DNA from 2 places in the Pseudomonas sp. G7(2022) genome. Region 1 is predicted to be linked to the other one. Evidence: predicted binding sites of a transcription regulator. Region 1 holds the regulator's gene; the other holds the start of a gene.

Region 1 (6,224 bases):
ACGCTTGAGCAGGGTTTCTTCGTCGGCGTCCAGGTACAGAACGTCGCACTGGATGTGTCGACTGCGAACTTCTTCAAGCAATTCCGGGAAGCGCGAGAGGTGGCTTGGCAGGTTGCGTGCATCGATCGACACCGCGACCAGTGGTTGAGACAGTTCAGTATGAATCAGCGCGCGCTCCGCCAGCTCCGGCAACAGGCCGGCCGGCAGATTGTCGATGCAGTAGTAACCGTTGTCCTCAAGGACATCCAGTGCGGTGCTTTTGCCCGAGCCGGAACGGCCACTGACGATGATCAAGCGCATGTTTAGTGCCCGTTTTGCTCGTCCAGGACAACCTGATACAAGGCTTCGTTAGTCGTGGCGCGACGCAGTTTCTCGCGCACTTCCTTGCGGTCGAGCATGCTGGCTATCTGGCGCAGCAGCTCCAGGTGCGCATCGGTGGCAGCTTCCGGGACCAGCAACACGAACAGCAGGTCGACCGGTGCGCCATCGATGGCATCGAAATCTATTGGGGCTTCCAGGTGCATCAGGGCACTGATGGGCGATTCACAGCCCTTGAGGCGACAGTGGGGAATGGCGATGCCGTTGCCAAAACCCGTCGAGCCGAGTTTTTCACGGGCAATCAGCGCCTCGAAGACATCTTGCATCTCCAGATCCGGGACTTCCCGGGCGATCAGGTTGGCAATTTGTTCGAGGGCTTTCTTTTTACTGCCGCCCGGCACGTTCACCAGGGAACGGCCGGGGGTCAGGATGCTTTCAAGTCGGATCATGGGGGTGGGGGTTATCGACCGGTAGCGCCCTGGAGCAGGCTCTGGGTCTTTTCCTTATGCTTTTTGAGTTGTTTATCAAGCTTGTCGGTCAGCGCGTCGATCGCTGCGTACATATCGGTATGTTCCGCGTTTGCGACGACCTCGTTGCCGGGAATATGCAGCGTGGCTTCGATTTTCTGCTTCAGCTTTTCGACGCACATCGTGACTTGCACGTTGGTGATCTTGTCGAAATGTCCCTCAAGCCTCTTGAGCTTTTGCTCAACGTACTCACGGAGAGGTTGGGTAACTTCCAGTTGGTGTCCACTGATGTTGACTTGCATACAGCTTCTCCTTCGTTGCCAGTGCATAAAGCGGCAGGCCGAAGAGCCTGCCACTGGAACGCTGTAACGTGGCTTACATCAACCGCTTGCGTTCGCTCGAAGGCGCGATTCCCAGGGATTCGCGGTACTTGGCGACGGTGCGGCGAGCCACCTGAATGCCTTGTGCCTCCAGTAAACCAGCGATCTTGCTGTCACTCAACGGCTTTTTCTGATTTTCCGCGGCGACCAGTTTCTTGATGATCGCGCGGATCGCCGTGGACGAGCATTCGCCGCCTTCGGAGGTGCTGACATGGCTGGAGAAAAAGTATTTCAGTTCATATATGCCCCGCGGGGTATGCATGAATTTTTGCGTGGTCACCCGGGAAATCGTCGACTCGTGCATACCCACCGCTTCAGCGATGTCGTGCAGCACCAGTGGCTTCATGGCTTCGTCGCCGTACTCCAGGAATCCGCGCTGATGTTCGACGATCTGAGTGGCTACCTTCATCAGGGTTTCGTTGCGACTCTGCAGACTCTTGATGAACCAGCGGGCTTCCTGCAACTGATTGCGCATGAAGGTATTGTCGGCGCTGGTGTCGGCGCGGCGCACGAAACCGGCGTATTGGGCGTTGACCCGCAGGCGTGGCACGGATTCCTGGTTCAGCTCGACGAGCCAGCGCTCGTTGTCCTTGCGCACGATCACGTCGGGTACCACGTATTCGGCTTCGGTGGACTCGATTTGCGAGCCGGGGCGCGGGTTGAGGCTCTGGACCAGTTCGATGACCTGGCGCAGTTCATCTTCCTTGAGCTTCATGCGCCGCATCAACTGGCTGTAGTCGCGGCTGCCGAGCAGGTCGATGTAATCGGTGACCAGACGCTTGGCTTCCGCCAGCCAGGGGGTCTTGGTCGATAGCTGGCGCAATTGCAGCAGCAGGCATTCACTCAGGTTGCGGGCGCCGATGCCGGCGGGTTCAAACTGCTGGATGCGGTGCAGGACGGCTTCGATCTCGTCCAGCTCGATGTCGAGTTCCGGATCGAATGCGTCGAGAATTTCTTCGAGGGTTTCATCGAGGTAGCCCTGATTGTTGATGCAGTCGATCAGGGTGACAGCGATCAGGCGGTCGGTGTCGGACATCGGCGCCAGGTTCAGTTGCCACAGCAAGTGGCTTTGCAGGCTTTCACCGGCAGAGGTGCGGGTGGTGAAATCCCACTCGTCGTCATCGCTGCTGGGCAGGCTGCTGGCGCTGGTCTGGTAGACATCTTCCCAGGCGGTGTCCACAGGGAGTTCGTTGGGGATGCGCTCGTTCCATTCGCCGTCCTCGAGATTGTCGACCGTCGGCGCGGTTTCCTGATAGGAAGGTTCCTGGATCTCGGTGTTGGGTTTCTGTTCGGCGTTGTCGGCCAGCGGGTCGGAATTGTCGAAGTCGTCGCCGTCTTCCTGGCGTTCGAGCATCGGGTTGGATTCCAGCGCCTCCTGGATTTCCTGTTGCAGATCCAGGGTCGACAATTGGAGCAGGCGGATGGCCTGTTGCAGCTGCGGTGTCATCGTCAGCTGCTGGCCCATTCTCAAGACTAGCGATGGTTTCATGGCAGGGGCTTAACACCTTATTCGCCGGCGCTATGCGCCATCCACTACAGGGCGCCGGAGCGCCAAACTTAAGCAAATTATATGCCTGAAACTGTCGTGTTTGCCTAGAGCGCTGTAACAATAAAAGCCTATAAAAATGCGCTTCAACGTTACAGCACCCGGACGGCCGCTCGAATACCGTCGCGCTTACAGGCGGAACTCGTGACCCAGGTACACTTCCTTCACCAGATCGTTGGCGAGGATGGTCGCGGAGTCGCCTTCGGCAATCAGTTGGCCGTCGTTGACGATGTAGGCTGTTTCGCAAATATCCAGCGTCTCGCGGACGTTGTGGTCGGTGATCAGCACACCGATGCCCTTGGCCTTGAGGTGGTGGATGATCTGCTTGATGTCGCCCACGGAGATCGGGTCGACACCGGCGAATGGTTCGTCGAGCAGAATGAACTTCGGCGCCGTAGCCAGTGCGCGAGCGATCTCCACGCGGCGGCGCTCACCACCGGACAGGCTCATGCCGAGGTTGTCGCGAATGTGGCTGATGTGGAATTCCTGCAGCAGGCTTTCCAGCTCCTTGCGACGACCGGCCTTGTCGAGCTCCTGACGGGTTTCGAGGATGGCCATGATGTTGTCGGCGACCGACAGTTTGCGAAAGATCGACGCTTCCTGCGGCAGATAACCGATACCGGCTTTCGCGCGACCGTGCATGGGCTGGTGACTGACGTCCAGGTCGTCGATCAGTACGCGACCCTGATCGGCCTGAACCAGGCCGACGATCATGTAGAAGCACGTGGTCTTGCCGGCGCCGTTCGGGCCGAGCAGACCGACGATCTGACCGCTGTCAATCGACAGGCTGACGTCGCGCACGACCTGGCGGCTTTTATAGGCCTTGGCCAGGTGCTGAGCTTTCAGAGTTGCCATTACTGGGTTTTCTCGTCGGTTTTCTTCTTCGGCTGGATCACCATGTCGATGCGCGGACGCGCTTCGGTGACCTTGCTGCCAGTGGCTCGACCGGCGCTGGCCAGTTTTTTCACCGTGTCATAGACGATTTTCTCGCCCTGAGTGGTGTTGTTGTCCTTGTCGACGACTTTTGCCTTGTCGATCAGCACGACGCGGTTCTGCGCAGCGTGGTACTGAATCGTCACGCCCCAGCCCTGGACGGGTTTGGCATCACCGGCAGTCTGCAGCTGCTCGAAGTAGGCGAGGTTGCCCACCGAAGTCACGACGTCGATGTCACCGTTAGGCGCGCGGGTCATGGTCACGGTGTTGCCTTTGACGATCATCGAACCCTGGGTGATGATCACATCGCCCTTATAGGTCGCGATGCCATTCTTGTCATCGAGCTGAGCGTCGTCAGCCTGGATGCGGATCGGTTGCTGACTATCGTTCGGCAGAGCCCAGGCGCTCACGCTTCCCAGTGCTGCGCCCAGACTGAGCAAAATAGGGAGGGTTTTAACGAGCCTCATACTGTCCTCTTACGTTCGATAGCAGGTGTATCCTGCTTTCCTTCAAATACGCTTTCATTCCCACGCCGGTCGATACACCGCCAGCGCCGTCGATTCTAACGGGTTGCTGGGTCTGCGCATATTGCTGCTGAGGGAACACCGTCATTCGGGTGCTGGTGATCAGGGTGTCGCGGTTCTTTTCGTCGGTACGCTTGATCCGGACCGAGTCGATCAGTTCGACTTCGGTGCCTCCGGAGTTCACTTCGCCGCGCTCGCTGGTCACGTGCCACGGGAAGTCGGTGCCGCGGTACATGTTCAGGTCGGGCCGGGTGACCAGTGTAATGTCGGTCGCCTTGACGTGCTCGGCCTTCTCGGACGTCATTTCGTACTGCACCTTGCCATCTTCCAGATACTGCAAGGTGTGGGTGTTGGTCGCGTACCAGTCGATCGGGCTTTCTGCTGCGGAGACAGGAGGCTTGTCGAGGAAGCGTTCCGGGCTGATGTTCCAGTAGCCGACTGCGCCGAAAATCGCAGCGATGCAACCGAACAGCAGTATGTTGCGAATTTTTTTGCTAAACATGGTTTGACTCACAGGTACGCGTTGTTGGCGGCATCGAGGCTGCCCTGGGCGCGCAGGATCAGTTCGCAGAATTCGCGGGCGGCACCTTCGCCACCGCGGGCCTGAGTGACGCCGTGAGCGTGCTCGCGCACAAAGGCCGCGGCGTTGGCTACAGCCATGCCGAGTCCCACTCGACGGATCACCGGCAGGTCGGGCAAGTCGTCGCCGAGGTAAGCCACTTGTTCATAGCTTAGGCCCAGTTGCTCCAGAAGACCGTCGAGAACCACCAGTTTGTCTTCACGACCCTGAAACAAGTGCGGGATACCCAGGTTCTTTGCCCGACGCTCGACCACCGGAGTCTTGCGACCGCTGATAATGGCGGTCTGTACGCCGGCGTTCATCAACATCTTGATGCCCTGGCCATCGAGGGTATTGAACGTCTTGAATTCGCTACCGTCTTCAAGGAAGTACAGGCGCCCGTCGGTGAGAACACCGTCGACGTCGAAAACCGCCAGTTTGATGGCTTTGCCGCGTTGCAGCAGATCGTTGCTCATTTACATCACTCCTGCGCGCAGCAGGTCGGAGAGGTTGAAGGCGCCGATCGGGCGATCGTCCTCGTCCACGACGACAAGTGCGTTGATTCGATGGTCTTCCATGATTTTAAGGGCTTCGGCAGCGAGCATTTCGGCGCGGGCGGTCTTGCCATGTACGGTCATCACCTGGTCGATGGTCGCGCTGTGTACATCAATGCTGCGATCCAGCGTGCGGCGCAGGTCGCCGTCGGTGAAGATCCCGGCAAGCCTGCCGTCGGCTTCGAGAATGACGGTCATGCCCAGACCCTTGCGGGTCATTTCCATCAGGGCGTCCTTGAGCAGGGTGCCGCGCTGTACCTGCGGCAGCTCTTGACCTGCGTGCATGACGTTTTCCACTTTCAGCAGCAGGCGACGGCCGAGTGCGCCACCCGGGTGGGAAAAGGCGAAATCTTCGGCGGTGAAGCCGCGGGCTTCCAGCAACGCGACGGCCAGGGCATCGCCCATGACCAGGGCGGCAGTGGTCGAGGAGGTCGGCGCCAGGTTCAGCGGGCAGGCTTCGTGCTCGACGTGAACGTTGAGATTGACCTCTGCGGCTTTGGCCAGTGGCGATTGCGGGTTGCCGGTCACGCTGATCAGCTGGATGCCCAGGCGCTTGATCAGCGGCAGCAGGGTAACAATCTCGTTGGTGGAGCCGGAGTTCGACAGGGCCAGGATCACGTCATCACGGGTGATCATGCCCATGTCGCCGTGACTGGCTTCGGCCGGGTGCACGAAAAATGCCGGGGTGCCGGTGCTGGCCAGGGTCGCGGCAATCTTGTTGCCGATGTGCCCGGATTTGCCCATGCCGACCACGACTACACGGCCCTTGCTGGCCAGAATCATCTCGCAAGCGCGTACGAAATCGGCGTCGATATGGGGCAACAAGCCTTGTACGGCTTCCACTTCGAGGCGGATGGTGCGTTGTGCCGATTGAATCAGGTCGCTGGTTTGGCTCATGTCAGAAATCGTATAGCCCGATGAAAAGGCGGCGATTATAGCGGTT
Region 2 (6,224 bases), 1.2 Mb from region 1:
AGGCGTAGACGCCGATTTTTGTAGGGGCATGCCCTAATAGTTGTAGGACGCCAGCGAAAGCGACTCGACGGTCTTGTATCGCAAAGTCGGATGCTCCAGTTTGACCACTCAATACAGCCTCTGGAGGCGAAAAATGAACCGCAATGGTATGCGCTCGATTCATCCCGGCGAGGTTCTGAATAAGGAGTTCATGGAGCCGTTGGGCATGCCTGTCATGGACTTGGCCATGCCCACGAACTGGCCTGAAACCGAGATCGAGAAGCTTGTGAAATGCCAGCTCAGGATCTGCGCCGATCTGGCAATCAGGCTGGCCATCCACCTCAATACCACACCTGAGTTCTGGATGAGTCTTCAGTCGACTTACGATTTACGCAGGGCCCAGCTCCGGCATGCGGGCCTATAGCGATTGCAGCATCCGCGAAGCCCTCTTCCACCAAGTGCCCGGTTCTGGGCGCTTTAGCTTTTCCCGTTCTACCACCATCAACGGCACATCCTGCAACCGAATCCACGGCTGGTTATTCCAGTGCAGCAAACTCAACGACATCTCGGGCCAATTCAGAAGGCTTAGCTGTGGGCGTTCGCTTGTGGTGGGGTGCTGGGCGTCGCGCAGGGTGGGGATGACCTGATGGGTGAGCCATTCGCGCAGGGCACGGTATTCGGGGCAGTAGTGATAGACGAGGAGGGCGTAGATGCCGGATTCGCTGATCAGGAGGGTGTTTTCGATCTGGTTGTGGATCAGGGTTTTGCGGGTTTGGTATTGGTCGGGGTCGAGTTTTCGCAGCATGCGTTCGTTGAGGTAAATGTGCAGCAGACGGCCCAGGTCGCGGGCGGAGAACCAAGGTTGGTTCTGGATAAGAAGGGCGTGAAGGTGGAGTTTGTGGCGGATGAAGACGTTGGGAATTAAATAGCTTTCGTCCATGACTCGGTTCTCGAATGTGGTGAAGAAAGCTGCCTCTGATCGTCGCCAAACAAAGAGGGTGGCAGCTATGCGCGGATTGGCGAACCGGGACATTCGAAAACCGGCAGACCCGAAGGTCTCCCACGCACAGCCGCCATAATTCGAGGTGGGAGTATTTCCCTCGTTCGAACATCATCGCGCTGCGTCAAATGTTGCCGGGTCGCCAAACCCAGTGCTGAACATTCAGCATTGGGTGAGCTTAGGAATCAGGGCTTCACGACGCAATCGGACGGCGGGGTTGCAAGCTGTAGGATTCTGCCGAGAGTCGATAGCGAATCCTGAATGGCGGGAAGGTCGTTCCGACCTTCATTCGCGGGCAAGCCCGCTCCCACAAGGGACCGCATTCACAAAGAAACGAGGTGTTACTCAGCCGGGGGCGTCAGCTTCGCTTCCAGCTCAGCCACCTTCGCCTCAAGGCTCTCAAGCCGGGCGCGAGTGCGCGCCAGCACCACCATCTGACTGTCAAACTCTTCGCGGCTCACCAGGTCCAGTTTGCTGAAGGCACTCTGCAGCAGCATCTTGAACTGGCTTTCGATTTCGGCTTTTGGCAAGGGCGTGTCGCCGCTGAACAGGCGGGAGGCGGTGCCGCTCAGGGCGTCGAGGAAGTCTTTGGGCGCGAGCATGGGATATGTCCTGGAAACAATGGCCGGCAGTGTATCACGCAGTGTCTATAGTCATTGGCGCAGGCACGGATGCACGCTTTTCGCGCAATGGGATGCACGGCTGCGCACCGTTGTTGTGCGTATCCCGTGTGCCATTTGGGTGATGGCATCTGCGACAGCGGCCAAGGGATTGAAATCAGTGGTTTTTGGCGAGATGGCAAGCTTTCTGCTTAGTCACCTTCGACCCATGCACTGATGCAGTCGCTGTGACGAATGCAGTGCGGCAGACGGAGCGGGGAGTTTCGTCTGGAGCGGTTAGCTGGCGTCGACAACGAAGCGTTACAAAGCCAGGCACTGCGCTTAGACTTGAGTCGGGTTTGTTTTCCTGGGGCAAGTCCACCAATTCGGGAGAGAGTTTCATGAAGCTAGTCACTGCCATCATCAAGCCGTTCAAGTTGGACGACGTGCGCGAGTCGCTGTCCGAAATCGGCGTGCAGGGCATTACCGTTACTGAAGTCAAAGGCTTCGGTCGGCAGAAGGGTCACACCGAGCTGTATCGCGGCGCGGAGTATGTGGTCGATTTTCTGCCCAAGGTGAAAATCGACGTTGCCATCGACGACAAGGATCTGGATCGGGTTATCGAGGCGATAACCAAGGCTGCCAACACCGGCAAGATCGGTGACGGCAAGATCTTCGTGGTCAATCTGGAACAGGCGATCCGCATCCGTACCGGCGAAACCGATACCGACGCAATCTAAACGCCGCCACAAACCCAACGCCCCAGGAGAAAACAATATGACTCTGCGTAAATTCGCAGGGCTAGGAGCCCTGTTGTCTATCGTAATGCCCGGCCTGGCCATGGCGGCAGACGAAGTGGCAGCTCCAGTCCTGAACTCCGGCGACACCGCCTGGATGCTCACCTCCACAGCCCTCGTGCTGTTCATGACCATTCCCGGCCTCGCGCTGTTCTACGGCGGCATGGTTCGGTCGAAAAACATTCTTTCCGTGATGATGCAGTGCTTCGCCATTACCGGTCTGATCAGCATCCTGTGGGTCATTTATGGCTACAGCATTGCGTTCGACACCACCGGCATGGAGCAGGGCGTCGTCAACTTCAACTCGTTCTTCGGCGGCATGGGCAAGGCGTTCCTCGCCGGTGTCACACCTTCGAGCCTGACCGGCCCTGCGGCGTTGTTCCCTGAGGCGGTGTTCATCACCTTCCAGATGACCTTCGCGATCATCACCCCGGCGCTGATCGTCGGTGCGTTCGCCGAGCGGATGAAGTTCTCCGCGATGCTGATCTTCATGGGCATCTGGTTCACCCTGGTCTATGCACCGATCGCGCACATGGTCTGGTCCGGCAACGGCGGCCTGATGTGGGACTGGGGCGTACTCGACTTCGCCGGCGGCACCGTGGTGCACATCAACGCCGGTGTGGCCGGTCTGATTGCCTGCCTGGTACTAGGCAAGCGCAAAGGCTTCCCGACCACCCCGATGGCCCCGCACAACCTCGGTTACACCCTGATGGGCGCGGCCATGCTGTGGGTCGGCTGGTTCGGCTTCAACGCCGGTTCCGCTGCGGCCGCCAATGGCACCGCCGGCATGGCGATGCTGGTGACTCAGATCGCGACCGCCGCTGCCGCACTGGGCTGGATGTTCGCCGAGTGGATCACTCACGGCAAACCAAGCGCACTGGGTATTGCATCCGGCGTCGTTGCCGGTCTGGTCGCGATCACTCCGGCTGCTGGTACCGTGGGCCCGATGGGCGCACTGGTGATCGGTCTGGCGGCAGGCGTGGTGTGCTTCTTCTGCGCCACCACCCTGAAACGCAAACTCGGTTATGACGACTCCCTGGACGCCTTCGGTGTGCACGGTATCGGCGGTATCCTCGGTGCGATCCTGACCGGTGTGTTCGCCGCACCGTCGCTGGGTGGCTTCGGCACCGTCACCGACATCGCCGCACAAGTGTGGATTCAGTGCAAAGGCGTCGGCTTCACCGTGATCTACACCGCCATCGTCACCTTCATCATCCTCAAGGTGCTGGATGCCGTGATGGGTCTGCGCGTGACCGAGGAAGAAGAATCGGTCGGCCTGGATCTGGCACAACACAACGAGCGCGGCTACAACCTGTAAGCACGCGCCGCAAAAAACTTGCCCGGCTCGCCGGGCATTTTTTTGTCTGGAATTTGTCTTCCCTGATACAGCTGAAAGGATTTTTCGTACTGCTTTGGTCGTGTTTACGACGAGTGTTTTTCTGCGGCCAAAGGCTTACATCATTGAAGGAATATTAGGGCCTTTGTTTTTTTCCAGAGCGCGCTAGAATGCGCCCCGAACGTGCGGAGAACTGTATGTGGCAACAGACTCTGATAACCCTGCGGGCACGGCCCCGGGGCTTTCATCTGGTGACGGACGAGTTGCTCGCCGGCCTGCCTGAACTCAGGGCATGCCGGGTCGGTCTGTTGCATTTGTGGCTGCAGCATACCTCGGCGTCGTTGACCATCAACGAGAACGCCGATCCGGCGGTACGTCGCGACTTCGAACGATTTTTCAATCGTCTGATCCCACAAGGAGCAGACGGCTATGAGCATAACGACGAAGGCCTGGACGACCTCCCGGCGCACTTCAAGGCCAGCGTGCTGGGCTGTCAGATCAGTTTGCCGGTAACGGCGGGTCGACTGGCACTGGGTACCTGGCAAGGCGTTTATCTGGGCGAGCACCGTGATCATGGCGGTGCCCGTAAAGTCCTCGCCACCTTGCACGGTGAAGGGGCATAAACCGTTGGTCACCAATGGTTACCGATTTTTTTCCGGCGACTTTCGACAGTCGCCAAAGCTGGTCTATAACTAATCTGCTTTTCGCAAGTCATGAGGTAGAACATGAGCGACGATGATCTGGAAAACGACGACCTCGAAGTAGGCGACGAAGACGAGGCCGAAGACGGTCTGGAAGCAGCAGCGGAAGACGTTGCTGAAGACGATGGCGGTGACGATACGCCGGCCCCGGCTGCCAAAGGCAAAGCCAAGGCTGCGGTGTCGGTCGACGAGTTGCCGAGCATCGAAGCCAAGAACAAGGAGCGCGACGCCCTGGCCAAGGCCATGGAAGAATTCCTTGCGCGCGGTGGCAAGGTTCAGGAAGTGGAGGCCAACGTGGTCGCCGATCCGCCCAAGAAGCCGGACAACAAGTACGGCAGCCGCCCTATCTGAGGCGTGTCGCTTGCTTGCTGAAATAGCCCGCCGTCGCTGCGGGCTTTTTCATGGGCGAAAGAAACTAGCCGAGGCTGTTCCAGCGGGCGAGCACCGCGGGCAGATCGTTAAGACTGCGAATCTCGGCATCCGGCAGGCGCTCCGCTTCCCAGACCTTGCCGGCCGGGTTGAACCAGATCGCTCGCAGACCGGCCTGCTGCGCCCCGGCGATGTCATCCCCCGGGTGATCACCGATATGCACCGCTGCTTCGGCGTTCACGCCACCGCGCTGCAACGCTTCATGGAACAGTCGCGCATCCGGCTTGGCGATGCCGATGTCTTCGGCGCACAGCGCAAACTTGAAGTAGTCCGCCAGCCCGAGGCGACGCACATCGGCGTTGCCGTTGGTGACCACGCCGAGGGCGTAGTGTTTGGCGAGGGTTTCCAGGATTGGCTCGACTTCCGGGAACACGTCGATCTGATGCCGGGCATGCAGAAACACTTCAAAACTCTTGTCCGCCAGATCCGACGCTTCGCCGTGGGCGTACCCGGCTTCTTCCAGCGCATGGAACAGCACCCGCCGCCGCAACGCGCTGATGCGGTGCTTGAGCCCCGGTTCGCGGGCCAGCACCCGCTCGCGGATCGACCACAGATGCTCCACCGGCACCGCGCCCAGATTCGGTGCATGTTCGCCCAGCCATTCACGCAAAACCGCTTCGGCGCTGACGATCACCGGGGCGGTGTCCCACAGGGTGTCGTCGAGGTCGAAGGTGATCAACTGGATGCTCATGAATCGTCGCCTTTCATGCGTTTGGCCCGTGGGTGGGCGCTGTCATAGACCGCCGCCAGGTGCTGGAAGTCCAGGTGGGTATAGATCTGGGTGGTCTTGATGTCCGAGTGGCCGAGCAGTTCCTGCACCGCGCGCAGGTCCTGGGAGGACTCGAGCAAATGGCTGGCGAAGGAATGTCGCAACATGTGTGGGTGCAGGTTCTGCCCCAGTTCGCGCTCGCCGGCCAGTTTGACCCGCACCTGAATCGCGCGCGGGCCAAGGCGTCGGCCTTGCTGGCTGACGAATACCGCGTCGTCCGCCGGGTTGGTCAGCGCCCGCAGCGGCAGCCATTGCTCCAATGCTTCCCGAGCCTTTTTGCCGACCGGCAACAGACGCGTCTTGCTGCCCTTGCCGAGTACCTGAACCATGCCGTCGGCCAGATCGAGCTGATCGAGATTGAGCCCGGTCAGCTCCGACAGACGCAGCCCGGAGGAATAGAACAATTCCAGAATCGCCTGATCGCGCCGGGCCAGAAAGTCGTCCTCGACTGCGCCTTCGAGCAGTTGCAGCGCTCGGTCGGTATCGAGGGTTTTCGGCAAGCGGCGCTCGCCTTTGGGCGGTGCCAGGCCGGTAGCCGGGTCGTGATCGCAAAAGCCTTCGCGATTCAGGTAGTGATAGAGCCCGCGCACCGCCGAAAGCAGGCGTGCCAGGCT

What was found. The regulator sigma-54, encoded in region 1, starts transcription at its own class of promoters, with help from an activator protein. The targets are predictions, from matches to a motif close to ANTGGCATNNANNTTGCTNT.
Region 2: the regulator sigma-54 is predicted to act here: its motif matches at 1,774-1,793, upstream of glnK (P-II family nitrogen regulator).

Annotation. Positions count from the first base shown of each region.
Region 1 is NZ_CP109659.1:1,007,800-1,014,023, forward strand. It holds gene rapZ (RNase adapter RapZ) at 1-300, opposite strand, end outside; gene ptsN (PTS IIA-like nitrogen regulatory protein PtsN) at 303-767, opposite strand; gene hpf (ribosome hibernation-promoting factor, HPF/YfiA family) at 779-1,087, opposite strand; gene NE357_RS04400 (RNA polymerase factor sigma-54) at 1,161-2,654, opposite strand; gene lptB (LPS export ABC transporter ATP-binding protein) at 2,841-3,566, opposite strand; gene lptA (lipopolysaccharide transport periplasmic protein LptA) at 3,566-4,111, opposite strand; gene lptC (LPS export ABC transporter periplasmic protein LptC) at 4,098-4,670, opposite strand; gene NE357_RS04420 (KdsC family phosphatase) at 4,679-5,203, opposite strand; gene NE357_RS04425 (KpsF/GutQ family sugar-phosphate isomerase) at 5,204-6,178, opposite strand.
Region 2 is NZ_CP109659.1:6,095,330-6,101,553, reverse strand. It holds gene NE357_RS28065 (HigA family addiction module antitoxin) at 134-403, shown strand; gene NE357_RS28060 (BRO-N domain-containing protein) at 398-919, opposite strand; gene NE357_RS28055 (accessory factor UbiK family protein) at 1,321-1,581, opposite strand; gene glnK (P-II family nitrogen regulator) at 1,980-2,318, shown strand; gene NE357_RS28045 (ammonium transporter) at 2,356-3,693, shown strand; gene NE357_RS28040 (secondary thiamine-phosphate synthase enzyme YjbQ) at 3,909-4,334, shown strand; gene sutA (transcriptional regulator SutA) at 4,437-4,763, shown strand; gene NE357_RS28030 (HAD family hydrolase) at 4,828-5,532, opposite strand; gene xerC (tyrosine recombinase XerC) at 5,529-6,224, opposite strand, start outside.